Regions from separate parts of the Synergistes jonesii genome, predicted to be linked through region 2. Evidence: riboswitches for the same ligand, from Rfam matches in the RefSeq annotation. Region 2 holds a riboswitch; the other holds the start of a gene.

Region 1 (11,729 bases), on a different contig from region 2:
CGGCGCGCAGCGCGCCTGTGAGATACTTTCGCGCGGCGGAAGAAATTATAAGCTGATACGCCTCGGAAAAAACGTCGGCTGCTCGTCGGCGAGAAACAGGGGGCTGCGCGAATCGTCGGGCAGATACGTCCTCTTTTTCGACGGCGACGACATGGCGGAGACGGGTTTTATCTCCGCGCTGCACGCCTCAATCACGGAAAACGGCGGCGACTTCGCGTCGTGCGGCTATAAGACGCACGACCCATTGAGCGGAGAGGTGAAAGATTTTCCCCTTGTCGTGCCGGAGGGGCTGAGCATGGAAGAGGTATTGGAGCTGCGCATACTGAACAAGCTCGACATCCCGCACTGCGCGACCCTTTACAGAAAAGATTTCCTGACGGGCAGTGCGATCGCCTACAAGGACGGCTGCAGCGCCGGCGAGGACGTAGAATTCCTGATAAAGGTCCTCTGCCGCGCGAATAAGTGCTCCTTCGTGCCGGACTGCCTTTACATCTACGTCCAGCACGAGGCGATGGGGTCGCGCGCCGAGATAAAAAATAGAAAAAAGAAAATCGAGCGCTATCTGCATCACACCGAGGCGCACTTCCGCGAGGCCGAGTATATAAGAAGGAACGCGAGCGGGAAAAGGCCTCGCCTCTTGGCCGAGGATATGCTCCTGCCCCTGGCGTACCTCCGGCTGCTTTCCTATTTCGCGATGAGCGGCCAAAGGGAGCGCTTCGACGCGCTGCTTTCGTCTAAGGACATAAGGCGCGCGATACTTAAGAGCCGCGGCGCGTTTTTCATCAAGCCGGAGGTCTTCCTGCGCGGCTGCGCCGCTCTGCTGCTGCCGTCGCTGTATTATAGCAAATACAGCGGCTACGCGGGGCGTTGACGCCGCGGAGAGAAAAGCCTTTACAAAGCCTCGCTTATAAAAGACAATAGCGGCTGGAGGCTTTATTATTCACTCCGTGAGGCCGAAGGGCACTGGTTCACGGCGGTCGGCAACGTCCGCCTGTGAGGAGACGGAGCGCCGCTTGGGGCGCGTATGAAGGCTGTGAAAGATTTGCAGAAAGAGACCATCCATATCGCGCTTGCGTTCTGCGACCCGAAGGGAGGCTATTCGCGCCACGCCGCCGTCACGATGGCGTCGATCTTCGCCAACACAAAGGAGAGCGTATGCGTTCATATAATACACGACGAGACGCTGACGGAGGAGAACAGAAACAAGCTCGCAACGACCGCGGGGGACTTCGGGCAGAGCGCGGACTTTATCAACGCCGGCAGCATGATAGAGGGAAAAAATATCGACGTAAGCCGTCTGACGGCGGACGGCGCGCGCGGCACGCTCTACAGGCTGCTGCTGCCGGAGATAGTAGGCGCCGATAAGATAATCTATCTCGACTGCGACATCGCGGTCAACATGGACATCGCGGAGCTGTGGGACGTCCCGCTGGAAAATTTCGCTGTCGCCGCGGCGCGCGACGTCTGGTCGCTCGATTATATCAAAGGCGCGCCCGTTCCGTGGCGCCTCGGCCTGGTGTGGGATGTCTTGGGCGTATCGCGCGACGGCTACTTCAACGCCGGGGTGCTGCTGATGAATCTAAAAAAGCTGCGCGAAGAGTACGACTTTTTGAAAGCCGTCGAAGATTTCTACGCTAAATATAAAAAATGCATAACCCTCGCCGACCAGGACTGCCTAAATTATATTTTCGCGAAGGACAAGCTGCTGATAGATGAAAAATTCAACCGCATCGACGCAGGCGGCGTGGGCGAAGAGGATCTGCGCGGCTCGATATGGCACATGGCGGGCGGCGCGGCGAAGCCGTGGGTCGCCTGCACGCGCCCGTACGTCGACGACCTTTACTGGCGCTACCTGAGACTCACGCCGTACTGCCGCAGCGAAGACGAACTGATAAGGCTGATGCTCTCGGGGCTCTCCTCTCCGGCCTTCACGCACATACATTCGGCGGACTGCGTAAAGCGCCTTAAAAAACAGCTGGCGGACAACCTCTTCCGCGCCCACATATGGACGCTGCCTTATATAATCGCCGCGAAGTTGAAAGAGCCCGGGAGATGAAGGTAGTCGAAATTCTTCCGGAGCTTGAGATAGGCGGCGTCGAGCGCCATGTGATAGACCTTTCCAACGAGCTTTCGCGCCGCGGGCACGACGTCACCGTCATATCGGCCGGCGGCAGAATGGCGCGCCAGCTTTCCGCGCGCGTGCGGCAGATCGAAATGCCCGTGCATAAAAAAAATCCTTTTACCGTCGCGCTCTGCGCGAAAAAAATTTCGCGCAGAGCGCGCGCCGAAGGCGTCCAGCTGCTTCACGCCCATTCGCGCGTGCCGGCGTGGATCGCCCAGATCGCCTCTAAAAAAGCCGGCATCCCCTACATCGTCACGGCCCACGTCGATTTCGGCAACAAATCGCGCTGGATATACGCGCCCTACCGCGGCGCGGCCTGTGTGATATGTGTCAGCGCCGCCGTGCGCGAGGCTATGAAGGGCTGCTTTTACGAAAACGCGCATGTCGTGCTGAACGGGCTCGACGAGCCGAAAGTCTTCTGGAAGCCGGAAAATTTGCGCGGGCCGGTGAAATTTTTATTCGTAGGGCGCCTCTCTCCTGTCAAGGGGCTGCAGGACGCTTTGGCCGCCCTGCCGCGGGAAGGGGAGTGGACGCTCGACGTCTTAGGAGACGGCCCGCTGCGCGCCGAGCTTGAAAAAATCGCCTCCGAGCGCGGGCTCGGCGATAAGGTAGCCTTCCACGGCTATTCCGAGAAGGCCGACGAATTCATGGCGAATTCCTCCTGCCTGCTCTTCCCCTCTTACGCCGAGGGGATGCCGCTGACTCTCGCGCGCGCCGTGCAGATAGGCATACCGGTCATAGCGTCGGATATAGCCCCTGTCGTCGAGATGGCGAAAGGGCGCGAAAACCTTTTGCGGCCGGGCGACGTTGAAGCGTGGCGCGCCGCGCTGAAGGATTTTATAAAGACGAGGTCGGCGAAGCTGAAGATTCCTCTCTCAAGCGTGCCGACCCTCGCGAAGATGGCGGACGAGGACGAAGAAATCTATCGCGAAGTCATAGCGGCCGGCGGAAAGAAAAAGGTATAGCGCCGTGCGCGTCCTGCATTATGTAGACGAAAACAACCTCACGTGGCGCGAGTCGTGGATCGCGCTACTCTTAAAGCTGACGGAGCTCGGCGTCGACAACCGCGCGCTCTGCCGTGGAGGCGGCACGCTGGCCGCGCGGCTGCGCGAAGGCGGAATCGAAACGGCCGAGTACAGGCCGCTGTTTCCTTCCGCGCCGGCGCTCTGCCGCGGCGCCGCGAAGCGCTTTGACGAAGCCGCGCCGGACATAATACACACGAGGCTCTCGTCGGCGGCCGCGATAGGGGGGCTGTGGGGAAGGCGCGGAAACGTCCCGGTCGTCTCGACGGTCGACAAGCACGCGAAGATAAAATATTACAGGAACGCCGATATGATACTGCCCTGCTCGGAGGCCGTGGCGCGCCATATGGAGGCGCAGGGCTTCCCGCCGGAAAGGTCGCGGGTCGTCTACAACCCGATAGATGCGCGCTTCTATAAAAGGGACGAGCGGGCGCGCCGCGAAATGCGCGCGAAAAACTCCACCGGCGAGGGAGACGTCGTGATAGCGGCGGGGGGGCGCTTCGACGATGGCAAGGGCTTCGGCGCCCTCATCGAGGGCTACGCGCTCTTTCTGAAGGGAACTGGGAGGGGTGCAGGAACGAAACTCTGGCTCATCGGCGACGGCCCCTTGCGCGCGGAGATGGAAGGCGCCGTCTCGCGCCTCGGCGCCGCCGGCAGCGTGCTCTTCAGCGGATATGTGGACGACGTCAGAGAATGGCTCTGGGGCGCCGATGTCTTCGTATCACCCTCCGAGCGGCCGGAGGGCTTCAGCGTCATGCTGCTCGAGGCGATGGCCTGCGGTCTCCCCGCGATCGCGACGAACATCGGCGGCTCTCCGGAGATCGTAACGGAGGGGGTGAACGGCTTGCTTTATGAGCCGGGAGACGCGTCTGCGCTTGCGGAAAGATTCGCGAGGATTTTTTCGCTCCGCGCAAAGCTGCCGCAACTCAGAGCCGAAGCCGAGAGAAGCGCCGCACAATTCGGCCTCGACGCGGTCGCGGAGAGGACGATAGATATCTACGAGCGCCTCCTTTCGCGAAAAAATAAAAGGTAAAAGGGTATCACACGGATTTTTTCGCGGCCGACGCCGCTCACGGGAAAGAAAAAAGGGAGAAGTAGTTGAACAAATTCAAGCGCGAGGCGATAAGAATAGGGATGCGGGCCGCGGTGAGGTTCCCCGCGCTGCTGCCGCGCGCCCTCGCGAAATATTTTAAAAAGCTCTGGAACAAAAACCAGCTCGAAAACGCGCGCGTGCTTTACGCTGCGGGAAACTTTTCGCCGAGAAAAGAGGAGCTGCCGCATGGCATGCGCATACTCGACTTATCCTGCACTTCCGGCTTCGGCGAAAGCGTCCACCCCTGCGCGAGATACATCCCAGAAGGTATCGGCGAGGGAAGGTGGAGATACGTAATGACGCTCACGCCGCTTCCGCAGGGCATAGAATATTTCGAGAATCCCGAATTCCTCGTAAGCGCCGACGGCGAAGAGTGGCGTCTGCCGCGCGGGGGAAAGTCCCCGCTGATTCCAGCGCCCTCCGACTGGGTCGGCTACAACTCGGACCCGGCGCTGCACTGCGAGGGCGGGAAAATATATCTTATCTACCGCAGGAGCGAATATATGCGAAGCGGCGCTTCCGTGCGGCTTCTCGTCACGGAGACGGAGGACTGCGTGAACTGGAGCGCGCCTTCCGTCATGATGGAGGAATTCCACGGCGAAAGGGAGCTCGCCGTCCTGATGTCGCCCTCCGTCGTCAAGAGAGGCGGAGAATATTTCCTCTGGTACGTTGACGGCGCGGGCGGCGTCTTTTCGATCATGCGCGCGCGAAGCGGCGATATGCTCGGCTGGCGCGAGGCTTCGGCCGCGGAAATCAGCGGGTTGCCGGAGGGGGTCGAGCCGTGGCACGCGGAAGTCATCGAGAAGGACGAATCTGAGCTGCTGATGACGCTCTGCTATCAGCGCGCCGGAAATTATAAATCGGACAGGGGCATAGCGTTCGCGTCGAGCAGGGACGGCGGCGTGAGCTGGCGCGTCTTCGGCGACGCGATCGAGCCGGGAAAATATAATTTCTGTAAAAAGAGCCTTTACAAGGGCTCGCTGCTGAAGGACGAAAGAGGGGCGTTCAGGCTTTACTTTTCTGGGCAGGACGAAGAGAATCACTGGTTCACGGCGCTGAAGAGCTCGGGGCTCCCGCTCTGAGCGCGCCTGCCGGCGCGATAAAAGAGCGCGCCCTTCGTATCGTCGATAGGCGAAGGGCCGCTCTAAATTTTTAAGCGGAGTACGGCTGTTCCTCGGGCTTAAGCGCGAGGAAGCGCAGACGCACGTAGTCGGCCGTCCAACCGTTCTTTTCGCTGTAGAGGGCCGGACGGCAGTAACCCTCGACCTCCTTGTAGAAGCTTTCGCGTTCGTCAGCTGTGAAGCCGGCCGTATGGCTGTGGGAAAAAACTTCGAGCCAGCCGCGCAGCCCCGCCGGCAGCTGTGTCGGGCAGTCGAAGCGCGCGATATATTTTATTTTGAAGCCCTGGCTTTCGAGAATCTGCGAGAAGGCCCCGAGCGCGGGGAACTTCCAGGGGTTGCGCGCCTTGTAGTCTATGCCGCGCTTTATCAGCGCGATCTTCATACCTTCGCGGATTATGCGCACACATCCCTCGCCGCCGCACTCCGCCGCGAAGCGTCCGCCGGGCTTGAGAAGATTCCAGACGCGACGCGAAAGCGCGTAATGGTCCGGCATCCAGTGAATCGCGGCGTTGCTCATCACCGCGTCGAATTTTTCATTCGTCTTAAGGGTCTGCGCGTCGGCGACGAACGCGTCGACGCCCTCCGCCTTCGCGGCCGCGACCATTTCGGCGCTTGAATCGACACCTACCGCCGAGCAGCCCGCCTCTGCGAGCTTCTTTGTCAAAATCCCCGTGCCGCAGCCGAGGTCGAGTACTCTTTCGCCCCTCTTCGGCTCAAGGAGCTTGATAACGGCCGCTCCGAAATTCGGCACGAACTCCGCGTTCCTTTTGTATTCTCCCGGATCCCATATTTGATTTGCCATTGACAGGCACCTCTTTCATAAAGCGCTGCGGCCGGCCGGCAATACGTTTGACGCCGCGCCGTTGGATTTTGCTCCGCCACTATTATAACCGACTTGCGCCGGCCCTGCGCCGGGTGTGAATCGTCGAACTGTATTATCTAAAAAGAGAGCGCCGAATCGCAAATTTTTCTTGACGTAAACATTTATTTTGCTATAATTTTAATTGAAATTAAAAGATTAAATCCCCGAGTCAAAGCCCCTGCGAATTTTATTCATGGGACAAGACCAATGGGTGTCTTTGGAAACGGAGGCGCCTCCCGTTTTGGAAAGGGGAAGGGTTGGCAGGCCGTATTTGTTACGCCTCTATGTATTTTCGCCGATTCTTCCGCGCGCCGGACATACCGATGAAGAGAGGATGAGCGAAAATGCAGAGTTTGAAAGTTCTTATAGCCGAGTCCGACCCGCTGCTCCAAAAATTGTATTCCGACGTGATCATAAACGACAGCTCATTCACGCTTCTTAAGTGCGTCTCGAACGGCGGGGAGCTTTTCGACGCGATGAAGTGCGTCGACGTCGATCTCGTGCTGCTCGACCTCTTCCTTAAAGACTTCGACGCCATGGCCGACTTGGACGAGCTGCGCAAATCCTACTCGCGCACCGATTACATAGTCGTCTCCTCCGGAGAGAATCCGGAGCTTGTGCGCAAGGCCCTCTGCATAGGCGTCTTCGAATTCCTCGTGAAGCCCTTCTCCTTCGACAGGTTGCGCGCCGCGCTGAAAAATTATCAGATATACCATCATTCGCTGACCGGCAGGACGCGCCCGTGGCAGCAGGAGGACCTTGACGCGCTGCTTGCGATGAAGAGCCACGATCCGTCGTGGAGCGCCAACCGCTCGATACCGAAGGGGTTGCAGCTGAAGTGCCTCAACGACGTCGAAACCTTCCTCAAGGAGCACGACGCGACGTTTTCCGCACAGGAGGTCGGCGAAAGCCTCGGCCTCTCGCGCTCGACGGCGCGCCGCTATCTCGAATTCCTTACGATGAGCGAACGAGTCGTCGTGGAATACGCCTACCGCAGGGTGGGAAGGCCCGAGAAGCGCTATCGGATGGCGCTCTTATAATTACAATACAGATGGAACTCAACGGCGTTATTAAAAACAAAAAAATGGACAAAAACGGGAAGCCCGGCGAAGCCAAAGGCTTCCTTTTTTATTTTCCGTGAATTTAATTGAGCACAACTGTATCAAAAAGGCACATAATGTTTCTTTTTTAGCCTAAATGTTGCGCCATTTTCTGAACTTATGTATGCTTTGTATAGAGAATTTAGACTTTTGTTGCAACAATGTTGCAATGAAGTTTAATGGCATTAAGCGTCCATCGTTTGAAAAAAATTAAAATGTGAGAGGAGTTTTCAAATGGCAAAGGAAATGTCAGCGGCTCAGCTATCAGCAAGCTATGTAGTCAAGAATCTTACCATCAACGGGGTTCCGCGCCGTGTGATAGGCAAGCCGGACGTAACGCTGCTTACAGTCCTCCGCGAACAGCTCAAGATGACGGGTACGAAGCGCGGCTGCAACTGCGGTCAGTGCGGCGTCTGCAACGTCATCTTAAACGGCAAGGTCGTCCGCGCGTGCATCACGCGCTGGAAGAGCGTTCCCGAGTTCTCGCAGATCACGACTATCGAGGGCGTAGGCACGCCGGAGAATTTGCACGCGCTGCAGTGGGCGATGATAGTATGCGGAGCGATCCAGTGCGGTTTCTGCACGCCGGGCTTCATCATGTGCGGCAAAGCGCTCCTCGACGAGAACAAAAACCCGACGCGCGAAGAAGTCCGCGACTGGTTCGGCAAGAACTGGATGGCCTGCCGCTGCACCGGCTACAAACAGATAGTAGACGCGGTGATGAAAGCCGCGGCGATCCTGCGCGGCGAAGAGAAGATAGAAGACCTCGCCAAGATGTACAAGCCGGGCGATTCCGTTTGGGGTTCGAGTCTCCCGCGTCCAAACGCGGTATACAAGGCGACGGGCCTTTGGGACTTCGGCGACGACGACCGGCTCAAACTGCCGGAAGAATTCCTCTTCGCCTATCCCTACGCGCTTGAAGGAGTCCGTCACGCGAAGGTCAACAAGATAGACGTCAGCGAAGCGGAAAAGAGCGAAGGAGTGAACTGCGTAGTAACTTACAAAGACGTCTTTGCCAACAGAGGCACAAACCGCATATACGGTCAGGTCAACTGCGCCTCCGCCCTCACGGACGGATGGGAGCACCGCATCATGGTCGAAGAGGGCGACAAGATCCGCCAGTGGGGCGAGGTCTGCGCGGTAGTCGTCGCCGACACCGAAACGCACGCGCGCGAAGCGGCTGCGAAGATCAAGGTCGACTACGAACAGCTGTCCGAGCTGATCGACGTCTACATGGCCAAGAAGCCGGACGCCGTCAAGGTATATGACGAGATCGACGGCTATGACGGAATGCCCAATGCGTGGAACAAGCGCGTGTTCAAGAAGGGCGAAGATCCGCACGACATCATTACGAACGCGCCGTATCACATCGACGACGAATTCTACAGCTCGCGTCAGCCTCACATGGTCCTCGAAGCCGACTGCGGCTATGCCTATTACGACGAAGATGGCAAACTGACTTTGGCGACTAAGTCCATAGCGGTCTACCGCCACCAGTTCCAAATCGCGCGCGGCATAGGCGTCGCGCCCTCGCGCATCCGCGTCATCCAGAACAACCTCGGCGCCTCTTTCGGCTACAAGACCGCCCCGACGAATGAGCCGTTTCTCGCCCTTGCCCTGATCAAATCCGGGCGCCCTGTCTACATGCGTGTCAACATGAAGGAGCACAACCAGCGCACGCCGAAGCGCTCGCCCTCCCTTATGCACATTCGTGCCGGTGCGGACAAGAACGGCAAGCTTCTTGGAGTGGAGCAGACTTGGTGGATCGATCACGGCCCCTACAGCGAGTCTGCGAACGACCTCACGAACAAATCGGGGCAGTTCTTCTTTGCTCCCTATGCCTACGACAACATGAAGGCGGTCGGCTATACTGTCTGGACCAACCACCGTTGGAGCGCGGCCTTCCGCGCTTACGGCTCGCCGCAGGCCTACTGGGGCTGCGAGACGGCTATGGACATGCTGGCCTACGAATGCGGCATAGACCCCTTCGACTTTAGAGAGCAAAACCTCCTCGAATGGGAGCCCTTCACGGAGAATCCACGCGGGCAATTCCCGTCGGGCTACGCGCCGGAAGTCTTCCCGCTGCCGGAAATGATGAAAAAAGCGCGTCCATACTACGAGGAAATGAAAAAGAAAGCCAAAGAGCTTTCAACGCCGGAAAAGAAATATGGCGTAGGCGTTTCGTGCAGTATTTACAACTCGAACGACGACGGCGCCGACGAAGCGGCGAGCAACATCGAGCTCCTGCCGGATGGCAGCGTGCGCGTCATGAACACCTGGGAAGACCACGGCCAGGGCGCCGACATGGGCTGCATAGGCACCGCGCATGAGGCGCTTAAGCCGCTGCACTTGCGTCCAGACCAGATACACCTGCTACTCTCCGATACGTCGAAGGCGCCTAACAGCGGCGCCGCGGCGGCCAGCCGTTCGCAGGTCATGGTCGGCAACGCGATCGTAGACAGCTGCAATAAACTGCTCGACGCGATGCGCAAAGCGGACGGCACATACCGGACCTACGACGAAATGGTCGCGGAAGGAATTCCTACCTTCTATGAAGGTTATACACAGGCCAAAGTACTTCACAAGGACGGCACGACGGAAGTCTGCTCGGGCAACGACAAGGACACCGGCATCGGCAAGCCTTTCGGCTTCCATATGTTCGCCGTCAACCTCGCGATGGTCTCCGTCGATATGAAGACCTTCAAGGCACACTGCGAGAAGTTCGTCCTCGTAGGAGACGTTGGCAAAATCAACAACTACTTGATAGTCGACGGCCAGCAGTACGGCGGTATAGCGCAGGGCATCGGCCTCGCGCTTACGGAGGACTTCCTTGACGAGTCGAAGTACAACAACTTCGTGACGATGGGCTTCCCATACATTAAGGACATTCCTGACGATCTCACGCTGGTGCACGTGGAGACGCCTCGTCCGCTCGGGCCGTTCGGAGCATCGGGGACCGGCGAGATGCCGCTTTCCGGCCCGCACGTCGCAATATGCAACGCCATCTACGCGGCCTGCGGAGCGCGAGTAAAGACGATCCCGGCCATCCCGGCAAGGATCAAGGCCGCTCTCGACGAGATAAAGAAGTAATAGGCGCGCAAGCGCGATAAAGCCTGAGGGGCCGGCATGGAAATTTTCATGCCGGCCCTTGCCGGTTTATGGTAGACTGTTATATTTAAGAGGACTTATGATTTGGAGGGGTACGCAATGAGCGAAGAGAAAAACTACGGTTCGATATACGACCTGCCGCTGCAGAACGCGTCGGCTCTCGCACCGGACATTCAGAAGAGGACGATTTACGGTCCGGAACGCTTCTGGAAGGATTACGTGATGCGCCACTTCATACTCCCGCCGCACAAAACCATCCCCGCGCACGTACACGACTGGGACCATCTGATGTTCACACTTTCCGGCGACGGAGTCGTCGAAGTGGAGGAGGAAAAGGGCAGGAGAGTCTCCTATCAGATGAAGACCGGCTACTGGACGAGGGTGCCGGGCGGGCTCGTCCACGAATATAAAAACGACGCCGAGACACCTCTTGAATTCTTCTGCATAGTGCCTACCTGCGGCGACCCGCACGCGAAGAAATACGCGATGCGCGAAGAGCGCGCCAAGCGCAGGGAAGAGGAAAAAGCCGCAGTGAAGTAAAACGGAATAAAAGGGCGGCTGCGCACGCCTGCGAAGGCGGAGAAAAAACGGCAAGCAGCCAGCCGGAGGGGCGGTTTGTCATCGCGCAGGGCGCGGGCGGCCTTGGAGCCCCGCGCTCCCCGCCACACATGACATCCTTCCGCCTTTAGAGGTTTTTCGGAAATTATGCAAATTTTAATAATTTAGGCGATTTCACGTGCGTTTCTTACGTCGACCTTTCTTTTTCGTTTCGTTTGTCATAGGCTTTGTCGTCGCGACGATAAAAATAAATCTTAACACAATATAGCGGCGGTAAATAAAATATTATTGACTTTCACCCATCTGTAATCTATAATTCCAAAATGCGCTGGGCAAGAAGCATTCGCAGGGCGTTTTTCGCCCCGCCGCTCTTTTTCCGCGCCTATGAGACGTCCGCCGCGAAGCCTCTTCCCGCACGGCCGTAGGGAAGCGCTCCAAAGGCTGGCCGACATATTTAATAAAGCAAATTTTGCTGAAAGGGAGTACGTCCAGATGAAAAAGTTTCTTACGCTTGCAATAGCAGCTCTCACGGTCTCGGCGGCGGCAAGCTGCTCATTCGCCGCGAACGCGGCATTCAAGATCGGCGGCACGGGGCCGCTTACCGGCGGGGCGGCTATTTACGGCAACTCGGCCAAAAACGGCGCCCAGATCGCGGTAGACGAAATCAACGCCGCGGGAGGCGTTGAAGGCGTCAAATTGGAGCTGCGCTACGAGGACGACACGCACGACGCGGAGAAAGCCGT
Region 2 (11,729 bases):
CGAGTTTTTTGCCGCGCGCAGCGAGGCCGTCGAGCTCTTCAAAGAGCGTATCGGGGTCTATCACGACGCCGTTGCCTATTATGCAGATTTTGTCGGGGTAGAGGATGCCGGAGGGCAGAAGGTGGAAGACATATTTTTCGCCGTCGGCCACGACCGTGTGGCCGGCGTTCGCTCCGCCCTGGTAGCGGACGACCACGCCGGCTTTCTCCGCAAGGACGTCGACGACGCGCCCTTTGCCTTCGTCCCCCCACTGCGTTCCCAAAAGTATATCTGTGCGCCCTCTCATTGAAAAACACCTCTTTAAGCAAATCGTCAAGTTTTATTGACAATTATCTAAAAAACTGCTGTATTGTAATCTATGTTGCCTCGGTCGGCAATAGTTTATCCGTAAATTTTGACGTTTCTCAGCGCTAATTTTTTGCCGCGCGACATCTTCTTTATCGCGGCTTCCCGCGACATCGCTTCTTCCTTCGTGGCGAATCCTTCGCAGTAGAAGAGTTCGACGGGAAGGCGCCCCTTCGTGTATTTCGCGCCGCGACCGGCGTTGTGCGCGGCCAGGCGCTTTCGCAGGTCGTTGGTCCAGCCTGCGTAGAGCGTGCCGTCGGCACAGCGCAGTATGTACGCGTAAGCCGTCATAGCGTGTACGTGCCGGGCGCGTTTTTGTCCAGCATGTCGCCTCTTCTTCCGATGTCGAACAGCGCGCGCAGAAAATCCCAGAAGCCGCTTTCCCCGAGATCGACTATGGCGCCTACGATATCTGAAAAAAGCCAGTAGCTCAGCCCGGTGAACGCCGACAGGTGCGCGGCGCACTCGGGGAGGCTCTCCGGCACCACATATTCGAGCGCGCCGAGCGGATACGGCAGAGAATCCCACGATAAGCGCCGCGCCGCGGTAACGGCCCCGGCTATTACGACGGCGATGAGAATCGTGGCCAGGATTTTTCTCTCTTTCATCTGATTTTAGCTGAACGGAGGGCAAGGAGCCCTCCGACTCCGTCGCTTTTACTCCACCGTGACGCTTTTCGCCAGGTTACGCGGCATGTCTATATCGCAGCCGCGCTGGCGCGCGATGTAGTAAGCGAAGAGCTGCAGCGGTATCACCGCTACGAACGGGTAAAGCTCCGGCTCGGTCTCCGGCGTGAAGATTATATGGCTCGTGTAGTGCCTTATTTCTTCGTCGCTCTCGGTCGCTATCGCTATGATCGGCGACCTGCGCGCCATCGACTCTTCGATGTTGGAGACCGTCTTCTCCCAAAGGCCGTTCTTCGGCACGAGGGCGACGACCGGCAGCTCTTTGTCGAGCAGCGCTATGGGCCCGTGCTTCATCTCTCCGGCGGGGTATGCCTCCGCGTGCAGGTAGGAGATCTCTTTCAGCTTGAGAGCGCCCTCAAGCGCCGGCGGGTATGCAAGTCCGCGCCCGATGAAGAAGAAGCCGCGCGCGTCGGCGAAGTCGCGCGCAAGCGCTTCGATCTCCCTTTCCTTCGAGAGAATCGTCGCGAGTTTGCCGGGTATGTCCATCAAAGCGGAGATAAGGCGCCTCTCCGACGCCGGTGAGAGCTCTCCGCGCAGCTTCGCGAGATACATTCCGAGAAGCGTCAGCGCCGTGATCTGCGCGGTGAAGGTCTTGGTGGCGGCGACGCCGATCTCCGGCCCGGCCGGCGTGATGATCGCTTCGCCGACCTCTCGGTGGATCGTAGAGCCGCGCACGTTCGTTATGACGAGGCATCTTGCGCCGCGGTTCTTGGCAAGCCGGGCCGCGTGCAGCGTGTCGGCCGTCTCGCCGGACTGAGAGACGAATATCGCGAGCGTCTCTTCGTCTATCGGGATGTTCCTGTATCTATATTCGGAGGCTACCTCCGTGCGTATCTCAAAATTGCCGAGCGTCTCCATGATACGGGCCGCCGCAGCCGTCGCGTAATGCGACGTGCCGCAGGCGACGAAGTGGATTTTCTTCCATTTTTCCGTCTCCTCCGGCGTCCACGCAAGCTCGTGGCTCAGATCGACCTTCTCGCCTGCGATGCGCCCGAGCAGCGTATGAGCCACGACGTCTGGCTGCTCGTGTATCTCTTTCAGCATGAAGTGCGGATATTCGCCGCGGTTCGTCATCGCGGCGTCCCAATCGAGATGCATAGGCTTCTTTTCGTGAGGGGCGCCGGAGAAATCGTAGAATTCGCAACCCTCTCTCGTTATGCGCGCTATTTCGTCGTCGTCCATGAACCAGACGTCGCGCGTGTATTCGAGCAGCGCCGTCGGATCGGAGGCGCAGAAGCCCTCGCCCTTCGCGTGCCCCACGACGAGCGGCGAGCCCTTGCGCGCGGTCCATATTTCGTTCGGCCTGTCGTAGAACATTATAACGAGCGCGAAAGCGCCGCGAATCCTCTTCGTAAGCTTCACGATGGCCCCTTTCGGGTCTCCGTCGTAGACGTAGCCGAGATACTGCACGGCCGATTCCGTGTCCGTCTCCGTGTGGAAGGCTATGCCGCGCGCCTCGAGGTCGGTGCGTATCTCGCGCGCGTTTTCTATTATGCCGTTGTGGACCAGCACGACTCTGTTGTCGCTTGAAATATGGGGGTGGGCGTTCCTCTCGGAGACGCCTCCGTGAGTCGCCCAGCGCGTATGCCCTATACCGAGCTCTCCGGTGAAATTCGCCTTCGCGACCTTTTCGGCGAGGACGGAGACTCTGCCCGTAGTGCGGATCTCCTGTATCTCGCCGCCCTTTATCACCGCTATCCCCGCGGAATCATAACCGCGGTATTCATGCTTCGCAAGGCCGTCAAGAATTATTTTCGCGGCCTCCTTGCAGCCTATATAACCCATAATCCCGCACATTCTAAGAATCATCCTTTCGCGGCTGATAAGCGTTACTTATTCTATAACATTATCACGACAAACATAAAGTCTTTTGCGGGAAGAACTAACTTTTACAGCCGCAGGAGGATATCACAGCCAGCGCAGGGCCGCATATTGGAACGCAAGAAAAACTTCGCGCGAAGGGTAAAGTTCGCGGCAGAGCGCGGCGCCGCCCGGCACGCGCGCCCTGATCATAAAGCCTCCGGCGTCCGCCGATACGAGCACCGACGACAGAGCGCGCTCAAGCGTCATATGCACGATGCGGGCGCAAATCACGTTGACGCGCTCTTCTTCGGCTGGTCTGCTCGTAAGAATCCGGACATCTTGGGCGCCGAGCGCGGCGGCCGAAGGCTCTCCCGAAAGAGGAGGCGCCGTGAATATCGCCTGCCCTCCGGGGAAGAGGCGCGCCGCGCGCCCCTCCGCGATAGTCCATCCTCCCTGAAATATATTTTCCGCGCCTACCGCCACGCGACCGCGGTAAAGGCTCACGACCTCGCTGGACATCTCATAGAGCCACGCTAAGTCGTGCGTAGCGGCGATCACCGCGACGCCGTGGTCCTTCGCTTCCATAACGGCGGCTTCCATTATCAGCTGCGCGCTCCTCTCGTCCACGTTCGCGGTAGGCTCGTCGAGCAGCAGCACGCGCGGGCGCAGGGCGAGCCGCGCGGCCAGAGCGACGCGCTGCACCTCTCCGCCGGAAAGCTGATACCACTGGCGCGACGCGAATTTTTTCGGATCGAGCCCCACCCTGGCGAGGCTCTCTTTCACTCTGCCGTCTATCTCCGAAGCGCCGATATTTCCGCGCAGTCTCAACCCGAAAGCGATATTTTCATATACGGAGCGGCTGAGCAGGTAGGAATCCTGAAGAAGATAGGTTACCTCGCGGCGAAGCGCGCTTTCGCGTCCGGCGGCGGGGCTGCCGCGGTAGAGCAGCGTGCCGTCGTCGTAGGGCAGCAGAAAAGAGAGTATCTTAAGCAGCGTCGATTTGCCGCTGCCGTTGGGGCCGACGAGCCCCGTTATGCCGGAGCCCTCTATCGTCAAATCGGCGATGTCGAGGCCGGGCGTTCCCCTTCCATAGCTCTGTTTAAGGTCGTGTATCTCATAAAGCGGCGTCATGAAAAATTACCACGGTAAAGGCGGCGTACCTCCGTTTAGGACGGCGCGCCGCCTTCTGCGTTTACTTCTTCTTTCTTCTCAAGATAATGAGCGGGATTACGGCGGCAAGCGCGGCGCCGCACGGCGCGGCGCTGCAGCCCGAGCCGCCGCCGTCGTGAGCCGTGCCGGTCAGCGGTATCTGATGCACGGCCTCGGCGTATTTCTGAGTCTGCGAGTCTAAGAGATAGTCAAGGAATTTCTGCGCCTCTGCGCTGACGTCGTTTCTCGTTATCGCGTAGAGATAGCGCGACACGGGATACTCGCGGGACGGACCCTCTTTAAGCCGTTCGTAGTTAGTCAGCGCCACTATGTCCACGCTGCCGGCCCGATAGGCCTCCGATTCCATTATATAATACATGCTGTCAAAGCCTATCGCCCATTTGTTTTCATCCCGCGCGATGAGAGCGGACATATCTTTCGGCGCCCTGCCGTAGCCTACGTCGTCCGACGCGTTCCCCTTTATCACGAGGTCTTTCCAAATTATGTACTTGCCGTCGCTCTCGCTGGTGGAATAGACGTCTATCGGAATATCGGGGCTGATCGATTCGTCAAGTTCGTGCCAATTCGTTATTTTCCCCGTGTATATGCCGTGGAGCTGGTCGAGCGTCATTTTTTTCACCGGATTGTCCCTGTGCACTATAGGCGGGATAGCGTCTATCACAAACGGCGTCTGAGAGAAGAGCACGCCGGCGGCTTCCGCGTCAGAGAGCGCCCGCAGCACTTCTTCGTTGTCGAGCTCGGAAAGCTGCCACGTCGAAAGCGCTATGTCGCAGCTATCATTCTGTGCGAGAGCTATTATCGCGGTGTTTTTATTATATTTGCTCTTGTTGATCGTCACATCAGCGCTACTCTCATAGGCTTTGAGCGCGGCTTTCGGGAACCACTGCGCGACGTCGGAGCCCGCGACGTATACGTGCGCGTCGGCCGGCGCGGAAAGCGCCGCGATCGCTATAAACAGCAGGATTACCGCTTTAAGAGCGCGTTTCATTCGAAGCCCTCCCTTTCATCTCTCCGCACAGCGGAAATTTATTTGCCGTGCTTTTTATTCCATTCGTCGGAGTTCGGGAAAAAGAGCGGCTCCCCGTACTCACTGACCTTGAAGTCCTTTATTATCGTCTGAGCCTCGTCGCCGCAGAGCCAGTCGACAAATTTTACGGCCTCGGCGTTGTTCACCTTCGGGAATCTCTTCGGGCTGACCTCTATGGCGGCGATAAGGTTGAGAAGTATCGGATCGCCTTCCACGAGCGGGACTATCTTTATGCCGCTTCTCCTGGTAAGATAGGTCGCCCTGTCCATCAGAGTATAGGCGCCGCGCTTATCGGCAAAAATCGTCGTGGGGCCGTTGCCCAGCTTGCCGAGCGAAAAGACCGTGTACCATTCGTCCATTTCAGCGTCGGGAGAAATGCCTGCGGCCCGCCATACCTTCATTTCCGCCACATGTGTGCCGGACATGTCTCCGCGGCTGATAAACGGAGCCTTCGCTTCCGCTATCTTTTTAAGGGCCTCCGCCGCCGATTTCATCCCTTTGATTCCCGCGGGGTCCCCTTCGGGGCCGAGGATCACAAAGTCGTTATACATGAAATCCCTGCGGTTCTGTCCGTAGCCTTCCGCTATAAACCGGTCTTCAAGAGCTCGCGCGTGAACGACGACGAGGTCGAAATTCCCCGTCTTCGCCTTCTCCAGCGTCGCGCCCGTGCCGGCCTTTTCAATGACGAATTCCGTTCCCGTCTTGGCCTTGTAGTTGTCGGCAAGAAGCGGGATTATGCCAGCGTCCACCGGTCCTATCGTACTTGAAAGCCTGATCGTGCCGGCGAAGGCCGGCGCACAGATAAGAAGAAAGACGACGGCCGCGATAAATCTTTTAATTTTTTTCATAACGTGAAAGCACCATCCTCATTTAATTTTGTGTCCTGCGGCGCAGGAAAGACAACGATATGTTAAGCAGCAGCGATATAAGTATCAGAATCACGCCAAGCGCGATTCCCAGCGCGAAGTCGCCCTTGCCCGTCTCAAGCGTTATGGCAGTAGTTATGGTCCGCGTGTGCCATTTGATATTGCCGCCGAGCATCATCGCCGAGCCGACCTCGCCGACGATGCGCCCAAGCGCCGTGAGAGCCGCGGTGAGAATCAGAAATCGGGCTTCCCACAGGCTCGCCGCGGCGAGCCTCGCGCCCGACGCGCCGAGGGTCAGGAGCGTCTGACGCAGACGGCAGTCGAGCCCTTCGACAGCGGAGGCGGTGTAAGCCGCTACGATAGGCGTGCCCAATATCACCTGCCCTATAGCCATTCCTTCGACGGTAAAGAGGAGCTCCCAGCCGCCGAGAGGCCCGCGGCGCGAAATGAACGCATAGACCAGAAGGCCGATCACGACGGTAGGCAGCGCAAGAAGCGTATCGGTCGCGGCGCGCACGGCACGCTTGCCTGGAAAGCTAAAATAGCCGAGCGCGAAGCCGAGCGGAAGTCCAAGCGCCAAGATCGCCGCCATAGAAAGGGCGGTCAAGCGCAGAGTGGTGGCGAGAATGACCATCGTCTCCTCGTCCTGCGCGTACAGAAGCCTGAAAGCCTGCACAAATCCGCGGGCGATAAAATCCATATAGCAACCCCCCGGTTCAGCCGTTATCCGTCATAAAAAACGGACAGGCGCTTCTGCGCGTCTGTCCGTCGACGAAAGCCGGTTTAATGCCCGTAGCGCGTTTCGGCTTCGGGGAAGAAGAGCTGCTTGCCTTCGACCTTGAAGTCCGCTATATCCTTCTGGACCTTTGAAGAGGTGATCCAGTCGATATACTTGAGCGCGAGGTCGTACTTAACGTTCGGGTGCTTCATCGGGCTGACCGCCATCACGCTGTACCTGTTGAGCAGCTCCTTGTCGCCTTCGCAGATGATCACGAGGCCCTTTCTGCCCTCAAGCCCCGCCTCATACTTTATGAACGTGCCGCGGTCGGAGAGGGCGTAGCCGTTCTGTTCGTCTGCGATGTTTATCGTCTTGAGCATCCCCTGTCCCGTCTGCACGTACCAATCCGCCTTGTCGAAGTCCTTAACGCCCGCCCTTTCGAGCAGCTTAAGCTCCGCCGTGTGAGTGCCTGATTTATCGGCGCGGCTGACGAGCTTCTGTTTTTTGGCGGCTATCGCGGCGAAGGCCTGCACGACCGGCTTGCCCTTGACGCCGGCCGGGTCGTTCGCGGGGCCGATGAGGACGAAGTCATTGTACATGACCTTGCGGCGGTTCACCCCCGCGCCCTCCTCCATGAACCTATCCTCCTGCGAAGGCGAGTGAGTCAGGACGACGTCCACGTCGCCGTTGCGCCCGTATTCGAGAGCCTTGCCGGTACCTACCGAGACCCACTGGATCTCTATGCCGGTATCCTTCAAAAGGATAGGAGCGAGATAATCAAGAAGGCCGGTGTTGTCCGTGCTCGTAGTGGTGGCCATACGAAGCACGGGCGCTTTCGCCGTCGCGAACGAGCCGAAGACAAGCAGGCAGGCGACAAGGCACAGCGCGATAATGGAACTCTTTCTGCTGATACGCATGGGTAAAAACCCTCCTCGTGTAATTTGTGCCGCATTGCGGCCATAATAAAACCCGCGCGGCAGGGAGGAAGGAAAAGAACGTTCACGCACTTTCGCTATCCCCTTTCCATCACGGGAGACGGCCCCGTTTCCAAGGCCGCCCTAACGACCGCCTTCCATAGCCGGAAGGCCGTAGGAAGAACAGTTTCAGGGACGTTATGACGCATACGCTTCGCCGCAGGCCAGGCAAAAACCTGCGACGCCGTTATTGTACACTATCACGGCGCGCTATTTCAATACGTACAAAATATATACAATGAAATTAGGCGAGGAATGTTGGGGGCATTCCTCGCAGAAGTGGAGAGTTGTTGTGTTTAAAACGTTCCTGATAAATAAACGAGCCGTACCCCTTTGTACAGAGCACGGCCCCCGATAAGCAGAGCAGCCCTTCTCCTTTCCAAAGGGAGGCCGCCGCGTTTCCTCGACGACCCTGTCGGCAGGAGAGCCATGGATCACCTTCTTTAGGCTCGGCTGCTCGGAGAATCATTTTTTATCATTGTCGTTTATGGTACAATAAATGCTGGAAAAAGACAAGCGCTAAAAGCTTTTTTGCAGAATTTTATGCCGAAATGGGGGCGATAGCATGACTACACTGCGCATCCCGCCCAACATTCCCAAGCCGACGCTTGAAGAGATGAGGGCATGTCCTATCATAAAACAGTTCGACGACCTCGGAATATGGTTCGGCATCAACCCGCCGTGCATCGACGCTCGCGAGATGGTCCTCCACATCTCCGACACGCCTCAGACTATGTACCATTATCTGCGTAGAGCCCTGCGCAGATTGAAGCCGGCGTGGATAGTCCACACTGGGGACTTCGTCGACAATGTGAAGCTGGAAAAACGCCCGGGGTTGATCGACCTCTATCGCAAAAAAATCAAAGATTTTTTTGCGATTCTCGACGAAGAGGATTACGGCGCGATCGTCGTCACCGGAAATCACGACGACGTCCCCACGCTCCTTTCGTACAGGCACAACCCTTCAGTACAGATTTGGACCACCCCAGGTTCCTTCTCGCTGGGAAAATTTTCCTTCCGCGCGGGGCACACCTATGAGGACGTCATGACGGAGCCTGCGCAGTATAACCTCTACGGGCACAACATGGTGCATCCCTCCGGTGTAGGCGCCAACGGCAATATGTACCTGAACGGACTGCAGGCAATGTACCTTATCCACATATACAGCGGCGAAGTGACCGCTATCCCCTATCCGCCGGGGACGGACGACGCGCGGCTCCAGCGCAGGCGGGTCTCGCTGTAGGGGATCGCGGACAAAAAGAGGCAAAAAAGGGAGGCAAGACAAAATGATATCTCTGATAAGGTCGGGGCCGGAAGCCATAGCCATGAAGATATCGGAACAAGTCACTGAGATCCGTCACAAGTTGAGCGCCTGGGGGGCGCTCATATCGCTGGACCCGGAGAGTTCGCTTAAAAAATACGGGCCGGCGCGCAGGCTGGTCTTTCTGCGGATACAAGCGGAAGACGAAAGCATCGACGAAACATACGTCTCCGAGAACCCTCTTGAAATGCTGCTGGCGACGCTGATAAACAGCCGCGTCTCAAGCGGCGTGGAGAGCATCGGCGTAATGCCCGGCTATGTGATGATGAGGCTGATGGGAGATATCGAGCGCGGCATCCGCGCCATACAAAAAGACCTCGGCGGCGAGATAATCGATTCTCGCCCCTTCTATCGCCCAGATATTCCCGGTACCTCCTCCATCGTCTACTTCACGCCCAAGTCGCTGGCGAAGTCGATACAGGAATACGACATATACCATAAGTCGCTGCTCGTCTCCGCGCGCTCCAAAGACGCCATCCTCCAGTACCTTTCCCTGCGCGGGATCGAATACCTCGGCACAGCGCTCGGCACGCCGGACTGGAACGACGTTGAAATAAGGATATGCGATTCCGACAAGCTCTTCGAGCTTCACCGCCAGAGACTGCTCACAGTCATACAGGGACTGCAGATGGGCATGGTCCTTGAGGAAAAATGGGAGCAGGAGCGGGCGCTGACGCGGCGGACGCTGCCGGTCTACATGATGAAGCTCTACACGCCTTTCGACGTACAGACGATAAAAAAGCTGGCCATGGGGCTAGAATACGATGACAACGGGCAGCGCTTCGTAGATTTCGACGTATACCACAACGACCGGAAGATATCGGCGTTCACAGAGCTCAATAAATTCCCCGGCAAAACGCGCAACGATATTGGAATCATGAACCGCAACGAAGTAATGAAGAATATCGACATCGATTCGATGAACGAGCTGATGCGGCTGGAAGCGGAAATCGAAAGAGAGCGCAAAAAGCGTCCGGGCGAAGTATCGGGGTAAAATAATTCAAAAAAAGAGAAGCGCGCTTCCTTTTTGAAAAATGAAGGCGCGTTTCTCGTCCTCGCGCCGCCTGCATAAATAAAACGAAAGAGCCGAGCTCTCGCTCCGAGCTTTACACCCTAACGGCGGCGTATTTTACGCAATTATAGCTTCCGCGCGAAAACGCACGGTATTGGTACGGCAAATTCTCTGAAGTTCATTATTTATATAAAGCGCCCCATGGAATTGGCTGTGTTTATTTTTTCGCAACCTTCCACCGTAAATTATTAAAATATTATTTTTACACGCCTGATCAATAGACTTTTGTTCTATTTATATCGACATTTTTGGCCTATAACTTTCTGTAACCAATATATCGAAAAATTAAATATATAATTTTTAAAAATTTTATATATAATCTTTTATGAAATTTAATATTGCTATTTAAAATAAATGATGATAAACTAAGTCATGACGCCAGAAATCGTTCAACGACAAATTATTTAGCGAGTTTTTTTAACAAGATTTTTAAATCTGAGAGGAAAGGAGAAGGCGTCACGCATTAACGCTCAATGCGACGACGCGTGATGGGGAGAGACCCAATTTCATCATTTTAATTATCGAAAGCGAGGTAATAAGTATGGCGGAAATCAAAAAAAGCGGCGAACAGTTCGGCAGCCGTTTGGGGCTTATCGCCGCGATGCTTGGGATGGCCGTGGGAACTGGCAACATATGGAGATTCCCTCGCGAGGTCGCCAGCAACAACGGCGGTGCATTTATCCTTATGTGTTTCCTGGCTCTGTTCATCTGGGCGGTTCCGCTCATCTGCGCGGAATCCGTCTTCGGGAAAAAATCGAGAATGGCGAACGCCGGCGGCTTCAAAACTATGCTCGGCGAAAAATATACCTGGATGGGGACTTTCACGGCGCTTACCAACGCGTTCCTGGGGGCGTACTACGTGGTCGTCGTCGGCTGGTGCCTCAAGTACCTCGTAATCATCCTGACCGGCTTTCTCTCGACGGTGAGGGAGGGCGGCGTGGAAGTCACGACGCAGTATTTCAACAACTTCGCGCTGACTCCTCCCAGCTATGAATCGTGGGTCTGGTTCATCGTAGGCATCGCGATATGCTCGATAGCCGTCTTCCGCGGCATACAGGGCGGCATAGAGACGGCCAACAAGGTAATGATCCCGATGGTCTTCATACTGCTGGCGTTTCTTTTCGTCAGGGTGCTCTTCATACCGGGCGCGATGAAGGGGCTCGAGTTTATGTACCACGTGGACGTAAAGGACTTCGGCAACCCGCGCATATGGCTCGCCGCCTTCACCCAGGCGGCCTGGTCGTCTGGCGCGGGCTGGGGTATGTTCCACATCTACTATATATACTCCGCCAAGGATGAAGACATCGAGCTCAACGCCTTCACCGCGACGTTCGGCGATATGGTGGCCGCAATGCTCGCCGGCATGGTGGTGCTGCCCACGGTCTTCGCCCTCGCCCCGAACCCGGAGGCGGTTAAGGAAGTGCTGGGCTCCGGCGCCAACGGGCTTACCTTCATCCACTTGACGAACCTCTTCGCGCATACCTCGGGAGGCTTTGTAATGGGGGCGCTCTTCTTCCTGGCGCTCCTCTCCGCGGCGGTAAGCTCCGTCATCGCGATGATCGAGACGGGGACGCGCAACCTTATAGACATGGGATTCCCGCGCGCGAAGGCCACGCTCTGCACGGCTCTCTTCTTCGCGGTCGTCGGCTCCTACTCGGCCCTCGACAACCGCTTCTTCAACAACCAGGACATGGTGTGGGGCGTAGCGCTGTTGATGGTCGGCCTCCTCTACTCGATCGGCTCCATG

What was found. A riboswitch is a leader RNA that binds a small molecule or an ion and turns the genes downstream of it on or off. The one in region 2 is predicted to bind molybdenum cofactor.
Region 1: linked by a shared signal. The riboswitch ahead of EH55_RS04295 (response regulator) and the one ahead of EH55_RS10135 (substrate-binding domain-containing protein) in region 2 are both predicted to bind molybdenum cofactor.

Annotation. Positions count from the first base shown of each region.
Region 1 covers NZ_JMKI01000016.1:50,263-61,991, reverse strand. Annotated here, with positions in the region: gene EH55_RS13365 (glycosyltransferase family 2 protein) at 1-871, shown strand, start outside; gene EH55_RS04320 (glycosyltransferase family 8 protein) at 1,034-2,056, shown strand; gene EH55_RS04315 (glycosyltransferase family 4 protein) at 2,053-3,087, shown strand; gene EH55_RS04310 (glycosyltransferase) at 3,092-4,177, shown strand; gene EH55_RS04305 (sialidase family protein) at 4,243-5,319, shown strand; gene EH55_RS04300 (class I SAM-dependent methyltransferase) at 5,390-6,160, opposite strand; molybdenum cofactor riboswitch at 6,371-6,488, shown strand; gene EH55_RS04295 (response regulator) at 6,565-7,260, shown strand; gene EH55_RS04290 (molybdopterin-dependent aldehyde oxidoreductase) at 7,555-10,410, shown strand; gene EH55_RS04285 (cupin domain-containing protein) at 10,528-10,968, shown strand; gene EH55_RS04280 (ABC transporter substrate-binding protein) at 11,479-11,729, shown strand, end outside.
Region 2 covers NZ_JMKI01000038.1:4,226-15,954, forward strand. Annotated here, with positions in the region: gene EH55_RS10095 (adenylosuccinate synthase) at 1-286, opposite strand, end outside; gene EH55_RS10100 (GIY-YIG nuclease family protein) at 382-636, opposite strand; gene EH55_RS10105 (hypothetical protein) at 633-953, opposite strand; gene glmS (glutamine--fructose-6-phosphate transaminase (isomerizing)) at 1,002-2,828, opposite strand; gene EH55_RS13940 (energy-coupling factor ABC transporter ATP-binding protein) at 2,940-3,965, opposite strand; gene EH55_RS10120 (PstS family phosphate ABC transporter substrate-binding protein) at 4,027-4,992, opposite strand; gene EH55_RS10125 (substrate-binding domain-containing protein) at 5,031-5,879, opposite strand; gene EH55_RS10130 (ABC transporter permease) at 5,902-6,597, opposite strand; gene EH55_RS10135 (substrate-binding domain-containing protein) at 6,681-7,532, opposite strand; molybdenum cofactor riboswitch at 7,616-7,736, opposite strand; molybdenum cofactor riboswitch at 7,946-8,064, opposite strand; gene EH55_RS13590 (metallophosphoesterase) at 8,155-8,832, shown strand; gene EH55_RS10145 (hypothetical protein) at 8,876-9,904, shown strand; gene EH55_RS10150 (sodium-dependent transporter) at 10,524-11,729, shown strand, end outside.